DNA from 3 places in the Anaerotruncus sp. 1XD42-93 genome. Region 3 is predicted to be linked to each of the others. Evidence: predicted binding sites of a transcription regulator. Region 3 holds the regulator's gene; each other region holds the start of a gene.
What was found. Region 3 encodes HrcA, which represses chaperone genes, less so after heat shock. Its sites were predicted from a motif close to TGTTAGCACTCNNNNNNNNNGAGTGCTAACA; they were not measured.
Positions count from the first base shown of each region.

Region 1: a site for HrcA is predicted at 1,827-1,857, ahead of clpB (ATP-dependent chaperone ClpB). Genes of this name have one in related genera too.
Region 2: a site for HrcA is predicted at 1,905-1,935, ahead of D5269_RS01080 (co-chaperone GroES). Genes of this name have one in related genera too.

Region 1 is NZ_QZEG01000062.1:4,143-8,382, reverse strand. Features, by position in the region: gene D5269_RS15050 (tripartite tricarboxylate transporter substrate-binding protein) at 1-201, opposite strand, end outside; gene D5269_RS15045 (DUF4358 domain-containing protein) at 994-1,494, shown strand; gene clpB (ATP-dependent chaperone ClpB) at 1,900-4,240, shown strand, end outside.
Region 2 is NZ_QZEG01000002.1:39,123-43,362, forward strand. Features, by position in the region: gene clpP (ATP-dependent Clp endopeptidase proteolytic subunit ClpP) at 1-128, shown strand, start outside; gene clpX (ATP-dependent Clp protease ATP-binding subunit ClpX) at 172-1,485, shown strand; gene D5269_RS01080 (co-chaperone GroES) at 1,974-2,258, shown strand; gene groL (chaperonin GroEL) at 2,306-3,934, shown strand; gene D5269_RS01090 (MATE family efflux transporter) at 4,067-4,240, shown strand, end outside.
Region 3 is NZ_QZEG01000004.1:12,066-16,305, reverse strand. Features, by position in the region: gene dnaK (molecular chaperone DnaK) at 1-828, opposite strand, end outside; gene grpE (nucleotide exchange factor GrpE) at 888-1,457, opposite strand; gene hrcA (heat-inducible transcriptional repressor HrcA) at 1,506-2,537, opposite strand; gene D5269_RS02480 (HPr family phosphocarrier protein) at 2,804-3,022, shown strand; gene D5269_RS02475 (hypothetical protein) at 3,156-3,581, opposite strand; gene D5269_RS18845 (hypothetical protein) at 3,713-3,841, opposite strand; gene D5269_RS02470 (phosphoenolpyruvate carboxykinase (GTP)) at 3,842-4,240, opposite strand, start outside.

The sequences.
Region 1 (4,240 bases), on a different contig from region 3:
CTTGATGGCTTCGGCCACCAGGGTGATGGAGTCGGAATAGCTGGTGGACTTGGTAGCTGCCTGCTGGCTCACCATGGCGGCTACGCCAGAGGGGGCCCAAGGGCAGGTGACCTTCCATGTTGCGGACTTCTGGCCGCAGCCCGCCAGCAAGGTCGTGCACATGGCGACAAGCAGTACGATGCTAAGAATCCTTCTTTTCATAATCTCGCTCCTTTTCCGTAATTAGTCAGATGCGGTTCCTGTTATTTTCTAACATCTGTATAATAGAAATTTAGCATAAAGTTTTTTGGGATTCAACAACTTTTCCTATAATTTTAATAAAGTTGTCTGGTTTTTAGATTAACTGTAGAAACCTGTCTACCTGTTGACATCTGTTTTATATATTCCGTATAAATTTCTCTGCGTGATCTGCTCTGCGACCCTGCTTGCTGTGGTAATATCCAGTACGGTGGACTTGTACGGTATTTCCAACAGCAGATATCAAAATCCCTTTAATATTCCAGGATCAAGAGATACATTATTACATAAACGCGAGGGAATCCAAGTTTTTCAGAGCGTATTTGACGAACCCTTCTTTTTCCGTATTATAGTATATAAATGAGTGCCTTTCATCTGCACGAAAAAACGGGGGTGGACGCCTTGATGCACTCGTATCACTGATTATCTTAGCGCTACCCTAAAACTGCGCTCAATTATAATTTTTGGAAAATAGGCAGTCAACGAAGCAGCTATGAAGTTTGTCGGAAAAGTTTTGCCTTGGGCTTGACATTGGGGTAGTTGGGGCCATGGAGCCGCAGCGCTTCACGCCAAATGCATCTCGTGTGCCAAGCAAACGCAACGTCAGAAATGCTCCAAACATCAATTAAGACTTCATTTTCCACTGTCTGTCCCATTTGGAAAAATTTTTTGTGGGTATGAAGTAAAAACAGATTTTTGGCACACTATATCTATGAAACCCCAGGCGGGACAATTTGGAAAAGGAGCAGATACAAGATGAAAAAGATTATAAGATTGGCGATTGTGTTGCTCTGCATCGGGATGCTTGCGGGATGCGGTTCAAAAGCGGACGGCGGTACAGATGCGGTGCAGATGAAGGATGGAAATACGTTACAGACAGTGGTTGACCGTATTGAAGATGAGGTCGGCATTCAGATGTCTGCGGACATCGACGATCAGTTGTTCACAGACCTGTTTTACATTGATCCGGAAGCCGATGTGGAGGAATATGCGGGTAAGATGGCGATGTCGATGACCAGTGCGGACAATGTCGTAGCAGTCAAAGCAAAGCCGGAATCCCGGCAGAAGGTATTGGACGGACTAAACAAGCGGCTTGCGGATGTGCAGGCATCCTTTGAGCAGTATCTGCCCGATCAGTACGAAAAATCGCAGCGTGGTTTGGTGATCGAAAAAGGGGACTACCTGTTTCTGTTGATCGTGGGAGAAACAAGTGAAGATCAGGAAAAAGCGCAGGAGATCATTACAGAAGCATTTTGATCTAGGCGTTGGGATTCTAATGATGCGTATTTCCAGAGCTGTGGAGCTGTAGCAGTTATAGGAAGCAGTCTCTGGAGGAATGTCTTTTTTCCAGATTCCAAAAAACAAATAAAAGGAGCGCATATCTGCCAGATCGCTGGTTAGACATGCGCTTCTTTTTTATGCTCCGGAGAATATTATTCTGGAAAGACAGGGCAGAATATGCCAGCGGCCTTTTGGCTTCATCAGTATGCTGCAATCGAGTACAAATCTCCTGACAGATGCTTCCGAAGGGATGCATGCAAAAATTCACAATTTGTACTTGATTTTTCTGAAAGGTAGGGTTACAATACAATTAGCACTCGATGTATTAGAGTGCTAATCAAAAAGTTTCCAATACATACCATAAATATGGGAGGGTCGTTTATGAACGCTCAAAAATTTACCCAAAAATCCCTCGAGGCTTTGCAGGCAGCGCAGGATTTTGCAACCGAATACGAGAATATGCAGATTGAGCAGCCGCACCTGCTCGCCGCGCTGACTGCGCAGGAGGACGGCCTTATCGGGCAGATGCTGAAAAAAATGGCTATAGATGCTTCTGCCATGCAGCACGCAGTCAAGACTGAGATCGAGCGGATTCCGCGGGTGAGCGGGCCAGGAAGGGAGCGGGACAAAATTTATGTCTCGCAGGAGGTAGACCGCACACTTATGCAGGCGGAAAAAACCGCCGACCGGATGAAGGATGAGTATGTCTCGGTCGAACATCTGATGCTGGCTCTGCTCGAGACACCCAATGCCGCCCTCAAACGGATATTCCAGCAGTTCGGCATGACGAAGGACGGCTTTTTGCAGGCGCTGGTCAGCGTCCGTGGGAATACCCGCGTGACCTCAGACAGCCCGGAGTCCACCTATGATGCGTTAAAAAAATACGGATCGGACCTGGTCGAGATGGCGCGCAATCAGAAGCTTGACCCGGTGATCGGGCGGGACCACGAGATTCGAAACGTTATCCGCATCCTCTCCCGCAAAACAAAAAACAATCCTGTCCTGATCGGCGAACCGGGTGTTGGCAAGACTGCGATCGCTGAAGGGCTGGCATTGCGGATCGTCCGGGGGGATGTGCCCGAAAACCTGAAGGACCGCACGATCTTTTCGCTCGATATGGGTGCTCTGATTGCAGGGGCAAAGTTCCGCGGTGAGTTCGAGGAACGCCTGAAAGCGGTATTACAGGAGATCAGGAAGAGCGAAGGCCGGATCATCCTGTTTATCGACGAGCTGCATACCATTGTAGGTGCGGGCAAGACCGAAGGCAGCATGGATGCGGGCAACCTGCTCAAGCCGATGCTGGCACGCGGCGAGCTGCACTGTATCGGCGCGACCACCCTCAACGAGTACCGGCAATATATCGAGAAAGACGCGGCGCTCGAGCGTCGGTTTCAGCCGGTGATGGTGCCTGAACCGACGGTGGAGGACACCATTTCGATTCTGCGCGGTTTGAAAGAGCGGTACGAGGTGTTTCATGGGGTGAAAATTCAGGATCAGGCGCTGATCGGGGCGGCGGTACTTTCCAACCGTTACATCTCCGACCGGTTCCTGCCGGATAAGGCGATTGACCTTGTGGACGAGGCGTGTGCGATGATCCGGACCGAGATGGACTCGATGCCGACCGAGTTGGACGACATCTCCCGCAAGATCATGCAGCATGAGATCGAAGAAGCCGCGTTAAAAAAGGAAAAAGACCAGCTTTCACAGGAGCATCTGAAAGAGATCCAGAAGGAGCTTGCCGAGATGCGGGAGCAGTTCAAGGGGATGAAAGCCCGCTGGGAAAATGAAAAAAACGCGATCAGCAAGGTACAGAAGCTGCGGGAGGAGCTGGAACAGGTCAATGCGGACATCGAGAAGGCGGAGCGCGAATACGACCTGAACCGAGCCGCCGAACTGAAATATGGAAAGCTGCCGGGGCTCCAGAAACAGCTCGAAGCGGAGGAACGAATGGCAAGCCAAGCGGAGAAGGATTCCACCCTGCTGCGGGATAAGGTCACCGAAGAGGAGATTGCGCGGATTGTTGGACGGTGGACGGGAATACCGGTCGCCAGATTGATGGAGGGCGAGCGGGACAAACTGCTCAATATGGAAAGCATCCTGCATCAGCGGGTGATCGGGCAGGATGAGGCGGTTACCAAAGTTGCGGAAGCGATTCTGCGGTCACGTGCGGGGATTCAGGACCGCAACCGTCCAATCGGGTCGTTCCTCTTCCTTGGTCCGACCGGTGTGGGCAAGACCGAACTTGCCAAAGCGCTGGCGCAGTCGCTGTTTGACGATGAGAAAAACATCGTCCGGATCGACATGAGCGAGTATATGGAAAAGTACAGCGTGAGCCGGCTGATTGGGGCGCCTCCGGGATACGTCGGCTATGAGGAGGGTGGTCAGCTCACCGAGGCGGTACGACGCAAACCATATGCGGTCGTCCTGTTCGATGAGATCGAGAAGGCGCATCCGGATGTGTTCAACATCCTGCTTCAGGTACTGGACGACGGAAGGATCACCGATTCGCAGGGCCGGACAGTCGATTTCAAAAATACCATCATCATCCTGACCTCAAACCTCGGTTCGCCCTATATTCTGGACGGTATCGACCAGAACGGGCAGATCACCGAGGAGGCGCGGAAGGACGTTGATACCCTGCTCAAGCAGCAGTTCCGGCCCGAGTTCCTGAACCGGCTGGATGAAATTGTATTCTACAAGCCGTTGACCAAATCCGAGACAA
Region 2 (4,240 bases), on a different contig from region 3:
GTATTATGTCGGAACAAACGGGACAGCCGCTTGAGGTGATTGAGCGCGATACCGAACGCGACAATTTTATGACTGCCCAGCAGGCAGTGGATTACGGTCTGGTGGATAAGATCATCGACCATCGTTAAAAGTTGGCATCTGCGTGAAGCCGACGATTTTAGGAGGTGTCACATGGCAAGAATGGAGGATCAAAGGGAACTGCGCTGTTCATTTTGCGGTAAGATGCAGGCGCAGGTACAGCGTTTGATCGCCGGCCCGGGCGTCTGCATCTGCAACGAATGCGTGGAGCTGTGCCAGAGTGTTTTGGATGACGATGCCCCTCCGCAGCGCTCCAGCCGTCACCAGCGGCCGGAGCAGCAACAGATTACTGTATATAAGCCGCGTGAGATTAAAGAAAAACTGGATGAATATGTGATCGGGCAGGACCAAGCGAAGCGTGCGCTCTCGGTCGCGGTCTATAACCACTATAAGCGCATCTATTTCGGGGACATGGGGGATGTTGAGCTGAACAAGTCGAATATCCTTCTGCTCGGCCCGACAGGCGTGGGCAAAACCCTGCTGGCGCAGACCCTCGCGCGGATGCTCAATGTTCCGTTTGCCATCGCGGATGCAACCACCCTGACCGAAGCGGGCTATGTCGGCGAGGATGTTGAAAACATCCTTCTTCGGCTGCTTCAGGCGGCAGATTATGATGTGGAGCGTGCGCAGAAAGGGATTATCTACATCGACGAGATCGACAAGATCACCCGCAAGAGTGAGAACCCTTCGATCACCCGTGATGTTTCGGGTGAAGGTGTGCAGCAGGCACTGCTGAAAATCCTGGAAGGTACGGTTGCGAACGTCCCGCCCGCAGGAGGGCGGAAGCACCCTCAGCAGGAATTTATCCAAATTGACACAAGGGACATCCTGTTTATCTGCGGCGGCGCGTTCGAGGGGATCGAAAAGATCATCGAACGCCGTACAGATAAGAGTTCCCTCGGGTTTGGATCGACCATCAAAGATGCAAAAGCGATCGACCAGCTGGTGCACCAGGTTACGCCGCAGGATTTGATCCGTTTTGGGATGATTCCCGAAATGATCGGGCGCATCCCGCTGATTACTGTCCTCGAAGCACTCGACCGGGAAGCGTTGGTCCGCATCCTCACCGAGCCCAAAAATTCGATCGTCCGGCAGTATCAGCAGTTCTTCAGGCTGGATAACATCGAGCTGGTTTTTGAACCGGAAGCGTTGGAGGCGGTCGCTGACCGCGCGATCGAACGGAAAACTGGAGCACGCGGCCTGCATGCAATCATGGAGGATGTACTGGGAGATTTGATGTACGAGTCACCTTCGGATCATACCATTAAAAAGATTACGATAACCAAAAACTGCGTGACCGAAGAAGAGAAGCCGGTTTGCGAATTCGATCCGGCCCGGCGTCCGCAGAGGCTCCAGATTACAGCAGCCCGGCGTCCGGTCCGTCCTCGCAGGGACAGCGCTTCTTAGAACCTGTTTAGCACCTAAAGTTTTACTCGATTTTTTTCAAAAAATCGCGGGGTCGAGGGGCAGAGCCCCTGCCGCCGCGCGCACGTGGCGGAATGCTTTATCCTGTGAAGCGCTTTTTTCGGGCGAATTGTCGCGAAGCGGCAAGAGGGGGCTTTTTGCAAGAGAAAAAGCCCCCTGCATAAGCAAATACAAAACAGGTTCTTAAATTCGGAAAATAGAAGTTTGGAAGATAAAAACCGTATTGACGCGGGCTGCGTTAATACGGTTTTTATGGAGTGTAGAATCTGTAGCTTTTTAGAATCGTCTCCTGTTTCCAGAGGATGTACAGGGAAATTGGAAGCGGGATTGTAACAAAACTGTTAAAATTCAGAAAAGATCAAAAAAGGGGGTTGATTTTTAGAAAATTTGTATTATTATAATATTAGCACTCGAGAATAATGAGTGCTAAAGCGAGTTTTCAATTTAATTTTTATATTGGAGGAATTGTAATGACAATCAAACCATTGGCAGACAGAGTTGTCACGAAGATGGTAGAGGCCGAGGAGACCACCAAGAGCGGCATCATCCTCGCAGGTTCGGCGAAAGAGAAACCGGAGATCGCGGAAGTGCTGGCAGTTGGGCCGGGCGGCATGGTGGATGGCAAGGAAGTCACCATGACAGTCAAAGTGGGCGATAAGGTGCTCATGAGCAAATATTCTGGAAGCCAGGTCAAGGTGGACGGGGAAGAATATACCATTCTTCGTCAGGGCGACATCCTCGCGATCGTGGAATAAGCCTGTCTCAGTCAATTTTTTATGGAATGAAAGGAAGATGAACCATTATGGCAAAAGTAATTGCTTACGGCGAGGAAGCCAGAAAGTCGCTTCAGGCCGGTATTGATAAACTCGCGGATACTGTTAAGATTACCCTTGGCCCCAAAGGGCGCAACGTGGTTCTGGATAAGAAGTTCGGCGCCCCGCTGATTACCAATGACGGTGTGACGATCGCGAAAGAGATCGAGCTGGGCGACGCGTTCGAGAATATGGGCGCACAGCTGGTGAAAGAGGTTGCAACCAAGACTAACGACGCAGCCGGCGACGGTACCACCACCGCAACCCTGCTGGCACAGGCGCTCGTCCGCGAGGGAATGAAGAATGTCGCTTCCGGTGCAAACCCGATGATCGTAAAAAAAGGCATGGCGAAAGCTGTGGATGCTGCGGTTGAGGCGATCAAGGAGAATTCCAAGAAGGTCAAAGGCAGCGAGGACATTGCCCGCGTTGGTTCGGTTTCTTCGGGTGACGAGTTTATCGGCAAACTGATTGCGGAAGCGATGGAGAAAGTTTCGGCTGATGGCGTTATCACAATTGAAGAGTCCAAGACCGCCGAGACCTATACCGAGGTAGTCGAAGGAATGCAGTTCGACCGCGGCTACATCACCCCGTATATGGTCACCGATACCGAGAAGATGGAAGCAGTTCTGGATGACGCTTACATCCTGATCACCGACAAGAAGATTTCCAACATCCAGGAAATCCTGCCGTTGCTCGAGCAGGTGGTTCAGGGCGGCAAAAAGCTGTTGATTATCGCTGAGGATGTCGAGGGCGAGGCACTCTCCACCCTGATCGTTAACCGCCTGCGCGGTACCTTCACCTGTGTTGCAGTCAAGGCTCCGGGCTTCGGCGACCGCCGGAAAGATATGCTCCGTGATATTGCGATCCTCACCGGCGGCGAGGTCATCAGCGAGGAGCTGGGTCTCGAACTGAAAGATACCCAGTTCAGCCAGCTCGGACGTGCACGTCAGGTCGTGATCCAGAAAGAGAACACGATCATCGTTGATGGCTCAGGCGACAGCAAGGAGATCAAAGATCGGGTCAACCAGATCCGCGCACAGATCGAAACCACGACCAGCGATTACGACAAAGAGAAGCTGCAGGAGCGCCTGGCAAAACTGGCGGGCGGTGTCGCGGTTATCAAGGTCGGTGCAGCGACTGAGATCGAGATGAAAGAGAAGAAACTCCGCATTGAGGATGCGTTGGCTTCGACCAAGGCGGCCGTAGAGGAAGGCATCGTTGCAGGCGGCGGTATCGCTCCGCTGAACGCGACTGCGGCGGTTGAGAAACTGATCCCGACCCTCGACGGTGACGAGAAAACCGGTGCAAAGATCGTCCTGCGCGCGCTGGAGGAGCCTGTCCGCCAGATCGCTGCGAATGCCGGCATGGAAGGTTCGGTCATCATTGACACGATCAAGCGTTCCGAGAAGGTTGGCTATGGCTTCGATTTCTACAAAGAGACTTACGGCGATATGATCGAACTCGGCATCGTAGATCCGACCAAGGTTACCAGAAGCGCAATCCAGAATGCGGCTTCGGTTGCAGCGATGGTTCTGACCACCGAATCGCTGGTTGCTGACGAGAAAGAGGAGAATCCGGCTCCTGCAATGCCTGCTGGCGGCATGGGCGGCATGTACTGATTTGAGAAAATAAGAGCTTTCGACCCCCTGCATCGTTCTGGTGCAGGGGTTTACTTTTATGATGGATTGTGCTAATATAGAAAAGTTAATCTTGAAATCTGTAGACATGCCATGACAGAAAGGAATGAGAAGATGGAGGCAAGAAAAGAGAACAAGATGGGCACTATGCCGGTTAGCAGGCTGCTCATCAGTATGTCGCTCCCAATCATGATTTCGATGCTGGTGCAGGCGATGTACAACATCGTAGACAGTATTTTTGTGGCGCAGGTGAGCGAGAATGCCCTGACTGCGGTTTCTCTGGCATTT
Region 3 (4,240 bases):
GAACTTTGCGCGGGAGATGGTCACATCGAGATGCTTCGGACCAGTTGCGTCGGCGGTGATGAACGGCAGGTTGACATTCGCGGTTGTCATGCCGGAGAGCTCAATCTTGGCTTTCTCCGCCGCCTCTTTCAGGCGCTGCATAGCCATCTTATCGTTGCGCAGGTCGATGCCGTTTTCCCGCTTGAACTCGTCCGCGAGGTAGTTGATGACCCGCTCGTCAAAGTCGTCGCCGCCCAGACGGGTGTCGCCGTTGGTCGCGAGAACCTCCTGTACACCGTCGCCCATCTCGATGATCGAAACATCGAAGGTACCGCCGCCGAGGTCGTAGACCATGATCTTCTGATCCTCTTCCTTGTCAACGCCATATGCCAGCGCTGCCGCGGTCGGCTCGTTGATGATGCGTTTGACATCCAGCCCAGCGATCTTGCCCGCGTCCTTGGTCGCCTGACGCTGTGCATCCGAGAAGTATGCCGGGACGGTGATGACCGCTTCGGTGACCTTTTCGCCGAGATAGGCTTCCGCGTCGTCGCGGAGCTTTTGCAGGACCATTGCGGAGATCTCCTGCGGGGTGTAGCTCTTGCCGTCGATGGAGACCTTATAATCGGTGCCCATATGGCGTTTGATCGAGGAGATGGTGCGGTCCGGGTTGGTGATCGCCTGACGTTTTGCGACCTGCCCGACCATCCGCTCGCCGGTTTTGGAGAACGCGACAACCGAAGGGGTTGTCCGCGCGCCCTCAGCGTTTGCGATGACGACCGGCTCGCCGGCCTCGATGACGGATACACAGCTATTTGTTGTACCTAAGTCGATACCAATGATTTTTCCCATGATTCAGTCCTCCATTTATTTCGAAATAATAATCTGCAACATTTAGAATCTGTCCCTGTTCAGTTTGCAACCTTGACCATTGCGTGACGGACCACCCGGTCGCCGATCCGGTAACCCTTCTGGAACACCTCGACGATGCTGTTTTCAGCAAACGATTCGTCCTCAATATGCATCACCGCATTGTGGCATTCCGGGTCAAACTGCTCACCCGGTGCGCCAAACTCCTCGACGCCCATCTTGGCCAGCACATCCTTGAAGTTCTGGAGGATCATCTCGACCCCCTTTTTGAACTCCTCGTCCGCACAGGGGGCAGAGAGGGCGCGGTCGAAGGTATCCAGGATCGGGACAAACTGCGCCACCGCCGCCGCAGTTGCCTGCGGGTAGATGGCCTCCTTTTCCTTCTGGCTGCGTTTGCGGAAGTTGTCGTACTCCGCCATCGTACGCAGAAGCCGGTCGTTGAGTTCGTCCACCTTTTCCTGCAACAGTTGGGGTTCGGTCTTTTCGGGCTTCGGCTCCTCCGGTTTGGGCTCCCCCGTCGGCTCCGGCTGCGCTTTCTGCGCTTCCTCCTGGTCCAAAACAGTCTGTTCCTGCTCCGGGTCCAGCTTTTCGTGTTTGTTTTCCTGGGACAATCTGCTCGCTTCCTTTCCGGACGGTTTTGTCTCTATCCAAATGATGGATCAGTTCTCCTGTTCAAACGTCTCCGCCAATAATTTACCTAGTGTCTGCGAAAAATATTCCAGATGTGGGATCAATTTTGCATAGTCCATCCGCACCGGCCCGATCACCCCGATCGCACCCGAATTCTGCTCCCCAATCCGGTATTTGGTAACCACCACCGAGGTATCGGTCAGTTCGCTCTGGTTGTTCTCCTTGCCGATCGTGATGAACACCGCGTCACTTTTGGAGCCGATCACACCAAGCAGCTGTTCGCGGTTTGCCATCGCGCTTAACAGGTCCCGGGCAATGTCCGCCAGCTCCTTGTAGTTGAGCAGGTTTGCGCCGCCCGAGGTGTAGAACTGCCCGTCGTTGATCTCCCGGCAAAGCTCATAGATGGTGGCAAGCACCGGGATAAAGAGCTGGGAGTAATCCCCGAGCGTGACCGAGATCGAGTTGATATACCACTGGGAGATGTCGTTAACCGACCTGCCGACCAGCCGCCCGTTGGCAAACTGGTTGAGGAACTCGACGATCTCGCCAGTCACCCGGAAATCGACCCGGCAGACCTTGTTCTTGATGACCCCATTGGTGGCGATCACCAGGACAACAACCGTCCGCGTGCCCGCCGGGACGATCTCCACCCGCTTGACCAGAACGGTCTTTGGGGTGATGGTCGTTGAGACGGTCGCGCAGTTGGTGTAGTCCGCGAGCGCCTGCGCCGCATCCTCAAGGAGCTTGTCGGGATCAGGATCGCGCACATTGAAAAGTGCGTCGATCTCCCGGCGCTCCTCCTCCGAAAGCGGCTTGCAGTGCATCAGCTGGTCAACATATACCCGGTAGCCAAGGTGGGAGGGAACCCGCCCCGCCGAGGTATGGGGCTGTTCCAGAAGGCCCATCTCGAAAAGGGCCGCCATATCGTTGCGGATCGTAGCGGACGATACCGAAAAACCGAGCTGCTGCGCCAGTATTTTCGAGCTGACCGGCTCGCCGGTGTCGATATATGTCTCTACAATCGCAGTCAGAATCTTCAGTTTTCGAATATCCAGCTTCATCGCTGTCACCTTTCCATCAGGCTTTAGCACTCATGTAAATTGATTGCTAACAACTATAATGTACCATATTTTTTGCAGAAGTCAATACCCTTCACGAAATGTTTACATATTTTTTAGCAGTCAATTATATCGAGTGCTAATTATAGTGAATATGTATAAACAAAAAAAATCAAATTGTATATATTGACTTTTAGAAAAATTTGTAGTTTAATAGAGGCGTAGGAAAGAAAGCAAGCAAAACCCTTTTTGAAAGGAGAGTTTTATCCATGGTAAAAGAGATTGTGCTCCATTCCGCAGAAGACCTGCGCCAGTTCATGTATCTGGCGATGCAGTCTGTGGAGGACATCGGTGTGCACACAGTCGAAGGGAAAATCGCGGACGCGAAGTCGATCCTCGGGCTGATGGCGCTCGACTATAACAAACCGGTCCGGGTCGTGACCGAGGACCCCCATTTCCTGAAACAGATCGACCGTTGGGCGGAATAAGTGGGGACAGTGCCCGGTCCAGGATTCTGACCGGGCAACCCGAAACCCAATACACAGTCAGGCGCACCCACAGGCCACACCGACCTGTTGGATGCGCCTGTTTCATTTTGCATTCCATAGTCAGCAAGCACGCTTATGGATCTGCCCTGAAAAAATGGACAAACAGGTAGCAGTAAAAGGCCCAGTTGCAGAGCAGGACAGGAAGCTGATTCGGCCTTGAAATCTGGAAGTCCAGCGGCAGCGGAGAAAGAGCGTTCCAGAGCGCCGCGGAGAGAAACGCCAGCAGCAGGGCCGTCAGGGCCAACCGGCTCTTTCGGAAAGACCGAACCTTTGCAACCGCTAAAAACAGGTATCCAAATCGGAAGAGGAGCGGGGAAACGAGGTGCATCATACCGATCATCTGAAAGGACAGGGAGGTTGTGAATGCAGACAGTTGGATTCGGCTCTGATAAAGCTCGGCAAGAGGCAAAAAGAGGAGCAGGATCAGAAAAGGCAGCTCTATAAGCCGATTCCCCTGCCGGCTGGTACTTTCTCCAATCTTTACTTTTTGGATATGCATAAGGATTGTCCCCTTTCTCAAAGAGGCGCCCCATGAGCTGCCGGCTGACATCTGTGCCGCCAGGCAGCGGGCCCCTGTAGATTTTCCCAACAGTCAAAACAGGCGGCCGCAACAGCGGCCGCCTGTTCCATTCAATGCTGGCGCGGATTGAGAACCAATACTGCCATAACCCCGTAGACCACCGAAATCGCCGCTGCCGCAGCAACCAGCGCAATCGCAGTGACCCCGCGCCACGGGTTTGCACGATACACCCGCATCATTTATTTGTTCAGGTTGGCTTCCAGATTTGCCAACTCAGCCTCGAGCTCCTTGGGCAGCTTGTCGCCAAACTTCGCGTAGAACTCGTGGATGCCCTTTGCTTCCTCTTTCCAGAGGTCTTTGTCGACATTCAGCAGGCCCTTGAGGGTATCGAGATCAATGTCAAGCCCTTCGGTGTCGATATCCTCCGGCTTCGGCTCGTAGCCGATCGGGGTCTCCACTGCATCGGCCTTGCCTTCGCAGCGGTCAACGATCCAGTTGAGCACACGCATGTTGTCGCCAAATCCCGGCCAGATGAAGTGACCCTCATCATCGGTGCGGAACCAGTTGACGTTAAAGATCTTCGGCGCTTTGTCACCCAGTTTTTTACCCATCTCGAGCCAGTGTGCAAAATAGTCGCC